One region of the Brevibacillus soli genome, then DNA from elsewhere that is predicted to be linked to it. Evidence: a T-box and tRNA genes for the amino acid it is inferred to sense, from the RefSeq annotation. Region 1 holds a T-box; the other holds one or more tRNA genes.
What was found. A T-box is a leader RNA that pairs with one kind of tRNA and senses whether it is charged. The one in region 1 lies ahead of serS (serine--tRNA ligase), so its partner is inferred to be a tRNA-Ser.

Region 1 (4,425 bases):
TGATGAACCAAAAAGCGCAAGAGTTGGGGATGAAAAATACAAAGTTCGTTACTTCTACAGGTCTCCCGGCGAACGAGCTGGGACCGTACTCTCCGCAAACCGATCAGACCGAAAACCTGATGTCGGCCCGCGACTCGGCCATTCTGGCACGAGCACTGATCCGCGATTTCCCGGAAGCTCTGGAGTACTCGAAAATTTCCCGTCTTGTTTTCCGCGAAGGTATGCCAAACGAGCTCAAGAAGGCAAACTACAACTGGATGCTTCCTGACTTGAACAACTACTATCCGGGGGTAGACGGCTTGAAAACCGGATATACAGCCGAGGCCAAGTACTGTTTTACCGGAACGGCTACCCGTGACGGCATGCGGCTGATCAGCGTAGTGATGGGGACGGAAAGCGAAACCAAGCGCTTTGTGGAAACCAAGAAGCTGTTTGATTACGGCTTCAGCAGCTTCAAGCTGGTGAAGCATCTGGACAAGGGAGCTGCGATCAAAGGATATGAAACAGCGCCTGTGAAAAACGGGGTAGAGCTGGAAGTCCCGGCGGTAACGGGAGACGTGGCGAACGTTCTGACCAAGATCGGCGAAGAAGGCAAGTACAAGCCGGTTGTCACCTTCCAGGAGTTAACCGCTCCCATTAAAAAAGAACAAGTAATCGGGAAGGTTGTCTTCAAGACGGAAGGCGCCGCAGAAGGCGATTACCTTCAGCCGGAAGACGCCACCAGAGGCGGGGTTGACCTGGTGGCAGCGCAAGATGTGGAAGAGGCCAGCTGGCTTCGCTTGTTCTTCCGCAGCGTGATCCAGTTCATCGGCAACATCTTAAGCAGTATTACGGGAAAATAAATGGGGTTGTTTCCGAAATAAAAGATGGTTTACAATGGTGAATATTAAGAAAGCGTATACGCAATCAAGTCTGACTTCATATCGTAGGAGGCATAATACAATGGTGCAAGTAGGAACATCCCGCGTTAAAAGAGGTATGGCTGAAATGCAAAAAGGCGGCGTCATCATGGACGTCGTAAATGCTGAACAGGCGAAAATTGCCGAAGCCGCCGGTGCTGTTGCTGTAATGGCGCTGGAGCGCGTACCGTCCGATATTCGTGCCGCAGGCGGCGTAGCGCGCATGGCTGACCTCAGCATCGTGGAAGAAGTGTTGAATGCTGTATCCATTCCTGTCATGGCAAAAGCACGGATCGGCCATTTTGTAGAAGCGCGTGTTCTGGAGTCGATGGGTGTAGACTACCTCGATGAGAGTGAAGTTTTGACGCCTGCTGACGATATGTACCATATTAATAAAAAAGAGTTTACGGTTCCGTTCGTGTGCGGCGCACGTGATCTCGGGGAAGCGCTTCGCCGCATCGGTGAAGGCGCGTCCATGATTCGTACCAAGGGTGAACCGGGAACGGGCAACATCGTGGAAGCCGTACGTCATATGCGTACCATGCAGTCCCAGATTCGCAAGGTACAAAGCATGTCCTACGATGAACTGATGGCGGAAGCAAAAGCACTGGGTGCCCCTTACGATCTGCTCGAGTATGTTCATAAAAACGGCAAGCTGCCGGTTGTAAACTTCGCGGCAGGCGGTGTGGCTACTCCTTCCGACGCAGCACTGATGATGCATCTGGGCGCAGACGGCGTATTCGTAGGTTCCGGTATCTTCAAGTCCGAGAACCCGGAGAAATTCGCTCGTGCGATCGTCGAAGCAACCACACACTACACCGATTACGAACTGATTGCCCGCGTATCCAAAGGTTTGGGTACACCCATGACCGGTATCGAAATCTCCAAAATCCGCGAAGCAGATCGTATGCAAGAACGCGGCTGGTAAGGTGAACTGACATGAAAATTGGTGTACTCGCCCTTCAGGGAGCTGTGGCCGAGCACATTCGCATGCTGGAAGAAGCAGGCGCCACAGCAGTACCGGTTAAGAAAGTAGAAGAGCTGGAAGACCTGGACGGACTGGTTATTCCCGGCGGAGAAAGCACCACCATCAGCAAGCTGATGCACAAGTACGGATTCATGGAAGCGATTCGTCAGTTCGGACAAGCCAAAAAGCCGATTTTTGGTACATGTGCGGGAGCCATTCTGTTGGCCAACCGCATCAACGGACAGGACGACTTCCACCTCGGCTTGATGGATATCAAGGTGGAGCGCAACGCATTCGGCCGTCAAAAGGAAAGCTTTGAGGTATCGCTTCCGATCGCCGGTGTGGCGTCTGATTTCCCGGCCGTGTTTATCCGTGCTCCATACATCATGGAGGTAGCCGGAAACGGTGAGATTTTGTCCAAGTACGAGGAAAAAATCGTCGCCGCTCGCCAGGGACAATATCTGGCGGCCGCCTTTCATCCGGAGTTGACCGAAGACTTCCGCATGCACAAGTACTTCCTCGACATGGTAAAAGAATACCGCGGCGAGAAAGTACAAGCATAAATGGAACCGATGGAGAAAACCAGCACCGTTACGGGTGCTGGTTCTTTGTTTGTTGACTTTACACAGGTATAGAGTTTGTAGTACAGTTAAAGAATAAAAGTATAAATATGTGTGGAATACGTTGACGAGAACAAGTACGCTGCACCTGTCAGGCAAAGAGAGTCGGTGGATGGTGCGAACCGACCCGGCATGCAGAAGAATCCATCTCGGAGTGGCAAAGGAATGAACTTTGCCCGGTACCCGTACCGTTAAAACGGGCAGAGTGGGTAGATGCAACAAGCGGTAGGCATCTGCCAATAAGGGTGGCAACGCGGGTAAGCAGCACTCGTCCCTTGCAAGGGGGATGGGTGTTTTTTATTTTGTTGATACACGGAGGGATCCTAAGATGTTAGACGTAAAGGTTTTGCGACACGACCTGGAAGAGGTAAGGCGTCGGCTTGCCCATCGTAATGAAGACATCTCAGCGTTGGATCAATTTGCGGAAGTGGACGAGAAGCGGCGTCAGGTGATTCAAGAGGCGGAGGCGTTGAAAAACAAACGCAATACCGTCTCCGAGCAAGTCGCTGTATTGAAGCGCAACAAGGAAAATGCCGATCATTTGATTGCAGAAATGAAGGAAGTAAGCGACCGGATTAAAGTGTTGGACGAGGAACTGCGCCAGTTGGATGAACAGCTGGAGCAAATATTGCTCAGCCTGCCAAACCTGCCGCATGAAAGCGTACCGGTGGGAACATCCGAAGAGGACAATGTGCTGGCATGGACCTGGGGTGAACCGCGCAAATTTGATTTTACGGCCAAACCTCACTGGGAGCTGGCTCAGGAACTGGGGATTCTCGACTTCGAGACAGCGGGGAAAGTGACCGGGAGCCGCTTTGTTTTCTATAAGGGGCTGGGTGCCCGCCTGGAGCGTGCCCTGATGAACTTTATGCTGGACCTGCATTCCGAAGAGCATGGATATGAAGAGATCCTGCCGCCGTATATGGTGAACCGCTTGAGCATGACCGGCACCGGCCAGCTTCCGAAATTCGAAGAGGATGCGTTTAAAGTGGAAGGACCGGACTACTTCCTGATTCCAACCGCAGAGGTGCCGGTGACCAACATGCATCGTGACGAGATTCTCGACGCAGCCGACCTGCCGAAATACTATGCGGCGTACAGCGCCTGCTTCCGTTCTGAAGCGGGTTCGGCAGGACGCGATACGCGCGGCTTGATCCGTCAGCATCAGTTCAACAAAGTGGAGTTGGTGAAGTTCGTCAAACCGGAAGACTCCTACGATGAATTGGAAAAGCTGGTGAAAAACGCGGAGAAAGTGCTCCAGCTGTTAGGCTTGCCATATCGCGTGATGAGCATGTGCACGGGTGATCTCGGTTTTACGGCAGCGAAAAAGTACGATATCGAAGTGTGGATTCCAAGCTACGAAACCTACCGGGAGATCTCGTCCTGCTCCAACTTCGAAGACTTCCAGGCCCGTCGTGCGAATATCCGCTTCCGCCGCGACACCAAGGCAAAGCCTGAATTTGTGCATACCCTCAACGGTTCCGGTCTGGCAATCGGGCGTACTGTGGCCGCACTGCTGGAGAATTATCAACAAGCGGATGGCACGGTTCTCATTCCGGAAGTACTGCGTCCTTACATGGGCGGTTTGGAGAAAATCGCGCCGAAGAAATAAGTAGAAAAAGAGGCCTTCTGTATTAGTACAGAAGGCCTTTTTTGCATAAAAGCGGGAATTTTCTAAAATGTGTTGCAATACAGAAGTTGCTGTTATATAATAACACCAACAACAAAAACAATTGTTTTAATACAGAAATCAAACAGGAGGGGCGTTGGAGATGAATTGCTATCGGTGTGAAGGAAACGGAGAACAGAATTGCCCGCAGTGCGGAGGACATGGACATGATCTGAACGGTACGCAATGCCATCACTGTCACGGAGACGGATGTGTAAGCTGCAGCACTTGCAGTGGATCAGGCTATATGGAGTGAGTCATTTTTTTTGT
Region 2 (4,425 bases), on a different contig from region 1:
GGAGCGATTCCATGAGTGCAGTCGAGCAGGATCGGCTTGAGGAGCAACAACGGGTGGATCGGGTGATGGACGTAATCGCCAGACGAATTGTGTCTTTACAGCAGCAGGCAGGCGGGTTGCAAGCGGATATCGTGGAAATACGCAAAAATTTCTGGGACGATGTAACTGTCAATTTTGACGACGCACACGAAGCGACCGAAACATACACAAGCATCAAACAGCAGGCGGAGGTGCTGTCGGAGCGGGAACGCAGCCATCAGCATGCCGAGAAGCAGCTAAAAACCCTGTTCAAACTACAACAGTCCCCGTACTTTGGGCGAATTGACTTCATGGAATCCGGCGAAAAACAAAGCGAGCGCATCTATCTGGGAATCGCTTCTCTCCTCGATGAAAACGACGAACACTTCCTCATCCATGACTGGCGCGCACCGGTTTCAAGTCTGTATTATGACTGCCCGCCCGGAGCGGCGAAGTACGAAACACCCGGCGGCACTGTTACCGGCACATTGGAATTAAAGCGCCAGTATCTCATCCGTGACGGCCGCATTCGAAGCATGTTTGACACAGGCGTAACGATTGGCGACGAACTGCTGCAGGAGATGCTCGGCAGACATGCCAGCTCGCAGATGAAAAGTATTGTGGCTACGATACAAAAAGAGCAAAACCGCATCATTCGGAACGAACGAAGTCACTTGCTGATCGTAGAGGGGGCGGCGGGAAGCGGCAAGACATCCGCAGCGCTTCAGAGGGTCGCCTATTTGCTGTACCGCTACCGGAAAACTCTGAACGCGGAGCAGATCGTGCTGTTTTCCCCCAATCCGCTGTTTAACAGCTACATCTCTACCGTTCTCCCAGAGCTTGGCGAAGAGAACATGCAGCAGACCACCTTTCAGGAGTACCTGGAACGGCGGCTGGGGAAAACCTTCCGACTCGAAGATCCGTTCATGCAGCTCGAATATGTGCTCACCGCCGCAAACGAATCCGGTTATGCACCACGCATCGAAGGCATTCGCTTCAAGGCGTCCCTTGCATTCATGCAGATGGTCGATCGGTACATCGAATGGCTTGGACGGGAAGGCATGCGTTTTCGGGACGTAACGTTCCGCGGAAGAATCATCCTTTCAGCTGAACGCATGGCAGAACAGTTCTATTCCCTGGATCCTTCCATGCGAATCCCCAACCGATTGATCCTTCTGGCCAAATGGCTGCTTGCGCAACTGGAGGAACAGGCAAGCCTGGAGCGAAAAAAACCATGGGTTGAAGATGAAATCGAGCTGCTCGACCAGGATGACTACCGGGAGGCGTATGAGGAACTGAGAAGAAGAAAACGGCTTGGGGGAAATACATTCGACGACTTTGCGCTCGAACAAAAGCTGCTCGCCGCCCTTGTCGTAAACAGGCACTTCGAACCGCTGAGAGCAGTTGTAAAGCGCCTTCAGTTTATTGACGTCCCGGCCCTATACCGGCAGCTGTTCACTGATGCCCATCGCCTTTATCCATCGAACGACCGTACCGACTTGCCTGACTCATGGGAGGAGATCTGCGAACAGACAGTGGCACGGCTGGACCGCTCTGAGCTGGCGTATGAAGATGCCACACCGTATCTCTACCTAAAAGAACGGATGGAAGGATTCCGGACCAACCATTCCGTGCGTCACGTCTTTATCGATGAGGCGCAGGATTATTCGCCTTTTCAGATCGCTTTCCTCAGACGGATGTTTCCGAACGGTAAAATGACGATGCTCGGCGACCTTAATCAGGGGATATACGTCCATTCCAGCAGCAACCATTTTGCAAAACTATCCTCGCTTTACCCGGAGGAACAGACAGAAAAAATCGTCCTGACGCGAAGCTATCGCTCCACGCGGCCGATTGTGGTATTCACGCGTGGACTGATTGCGGGAGGAGACGCTATTGAGCCTTTTAACCGGGAGGGGCGGAAACCAACCGTAACGCAAGCAGCAGACATGACGGAACTCGCCGCCCGGATCAAAGAACGCATCCGCTCTCTTCAAGCGGACGGCCATCGAACGATAGCCGTCATCGGCAAAACCTTTGCAGAAAGCCAAGAAGCATACCAAGCATTGCGGGGCGATTCGCCGCTTCGACTGATCGGAAAGGAGGCGGTCTCGTTCGAGGCTGGTACGCTGGTCATTCCCTCCTATCTCGCAAAAGGTGTGGAATTCGACGCGGTTATCATCTACAATGCTTCGCAATACCAATACGGGAGAGAGAGGGAGCGGAAACTCTTCTACACGGCATGCACCCGGGCCATGCATGAATTGCACATCTGCTGCGTCGGCGATATCACTCCTTTTTTGAGCGTACTGTCACCTGATACGTACAGCTTGGAAAATAAGAAAACCCAGCCGATTTTAGCTAACGCTGGTGTCGGCTGGGGCCCCGAACACTTTTCTAGCGGCTGTATGGAATGTCCAAATTTATAAATTCTTATACACCAAGAAAACCCACCCGGCATGAGCTATCCTCGACCCACTCGGCGTTAGCTATCGCTGTGCCGAGTGGGGTCCCTTTCTTCGCCGGGCGGGGGCCCCGAACACTTTTCTAGCGGCTGTATGGGATGTCCAAATTTATAAATTCATATACACCAAAAAAGCAGGTAGGATCATCTACCTGCTTGCCTCTTCTATGTATGGCGGAGGGAGAGGGATTCGAACCCCCGTGACGTTGCCGCCTAACGGTTTTCAAGACCGCCCCGTTATGACCACTTCGGTATCCCTCCGCGTATCAGACAAGAATTACTATAGCATAAAAACCCTTACTTGTGCAATGGTTTTTGCTAAAAAAATTCACCTGTAACAGAAAAGATGCCCGGCCTTTCCTGCAGACCGGGCCTGTTTGTGTCTTAGCGTTTGATCACAACCAGCTTTAACTCCGTCATTTCTTCGACAGCGTATTTGACGCCTTCCCGTCCCATACCGCTCTCTTTTACCCCACCGTACGGCATGTGGTCGACCCGGAACGTCGGCACGTCGTTGATCATCACGCCGCCTACGTGCAGCTGTTCCGCCGCCTGCAGCGCAAGTGCGAGATTATTGGTGTACAGACCCGCCTGCAAACCGTAGCGGGAGTCGTTGACCAGTGCAATTGCTTCGTCAACCGTGTCAACGGGATTTATCAATACGACCGGACCGAATACTTCCTGGCAGGAAACCTTCGCATCCGCAGGAACACCGGTCAGCACGGTAGGCTGCAGAACGCGCCCCACTGTCTCTCCGCCGCACTCGACGCGGGCACCGCGCTGTTTCGCTTCTTCAATCCAGGCCAAAGCCCGCTCCGTTTCTTTCGGACTGATCATGGCGGAGTAGTCCGTTGACTCGGACAGGGAATCACCGCCCTGCAATTTGCGGGTCTCCGCCACAAATTGCTCCACAAATGTCTCGTACAGTTCCTTCACGACATAGATGCGCTGGACGGATATGCACACCTGACCGGAGTACGCAAATGCGCCGAAAATGCAGCGCGGAATGACCTCCTCCAGGTTGACGTCACGGTCGACAATCACCGCAGAGTTGGAGCCAAGCTCCAGGGTTACCCGCTTCAGTCCGGCTCGATTGCGAATATCGATGCCGACTGCAGGGCTGCCGGTAAAGGTGATCGCCTTGATCCGCGGATCCGTCACCAGAAGATCGCCGACCTTGCCGCCGCTGCCGGTGATCACGTTCAGCGCGCCAGCCGGCAGTCCCGCCTGTTCCGCAATTTCAGCCAGGAAAAAGGCGGAAAGCGGCGTCTGGGAAGCCGGTTTTAACACAATCGTATTGCCTGCCGCAAGCGCCGGTCCCACTTTGTGGGCGACGAGATTCATCGGGAAGTTGAACGGTGTGATCGCTCCGATGACGCCCAGCGGTTCCCGTACCGTGTAAGCCAGCCGTCCTTCTCCGCCGATGGCCGCATCAAGCGGAAGCGTCTCGCCGTGAATGCGCTTCGCCTCTTCTGCGGCAAACTTGTACGTCTGTATGGTCCGAATTACCTCGCCGCGAGCCGTTTTGATCGGTTTGCCCGCCTCCAGCGCGATGATTTTTGCCGCCTCTTCCAGACGTTCGTTCAAGAGGGTGGATATTTTTTCCAAAATGTTCGCCCGTTGGTGTGCAGGCATGCGACGCATGACAGAAGCGGCTTCCTCGGCTGCTGTGATGGCCTTTTCCACCGTCTTTGCATCAGCCAGCGGGATCTCGGCGATCTGCTCGCCGCTAAACGGGGCATACAGCGGTGCGTACTCCGCCGTTTCTACCCACTCTCCGCCAATGTAGCACGCTTTTTTCATAATAGTCCTCCCCCTTATCGGTTGGATGTGCACAGCTCTTCTAACACATTCTCCATGACGGCCAAACCTTCCTCCAGTTGATCATCCGTAATCACCAGCGGAGAGAGGATGCGGATCACGTTGCTGTGCAATCCGGCAGA

Region 2: it has a tRNA-Ser gene. The T-box ahead of serS (serine--tRNA ligase) is inferred to sense a tRNA for this amino acid. The anticodon was not compared.

Annotation. Positions count from the first base shown of each region.
Region 1 covers NZ_JBIYSM020000023.1:54,713-59,137, reverse strand. Annotated here, with positions in the region: gene ACE99V_RS11430 (D-alanyl-D-alanine carboxypeptidase family protein) at 1-842, shown strand, start outside; gene pdxS (pyridoxal 5'-phosphate synthase lyase subunit PdxS) at 943-1,827, shown strand; gene pdxT (pyridoxal 5'-phosphate synthase glutaminase subunit PdxT) at 1,839-2,429, shown strand; T-box leader at 2,542-2,765, shown strand; gene serS (serine--tRNA ligase) at 2,815-4,098, shown strand.
Region 2 covers NZ_JBIYSM020000008.1:93,816-98,240, forward strand. Annotated here, with positions in the region: gene helD (RNA polymerase recycling motor HelD) at 12-2,447, shown strand; tRNA gene ACE99V_RS05280 (tRNA-Ser) at 2,655-2,743, opposite strand; gene ACE99V_RS05285 (aldehyde dehydrogenase family protein) at 2,867-4,285, opposite strand; gene gabT (4-aminobutyrate--2-oxoglutarate transaminase) at 4,300-4,425, opposite strand, start outside.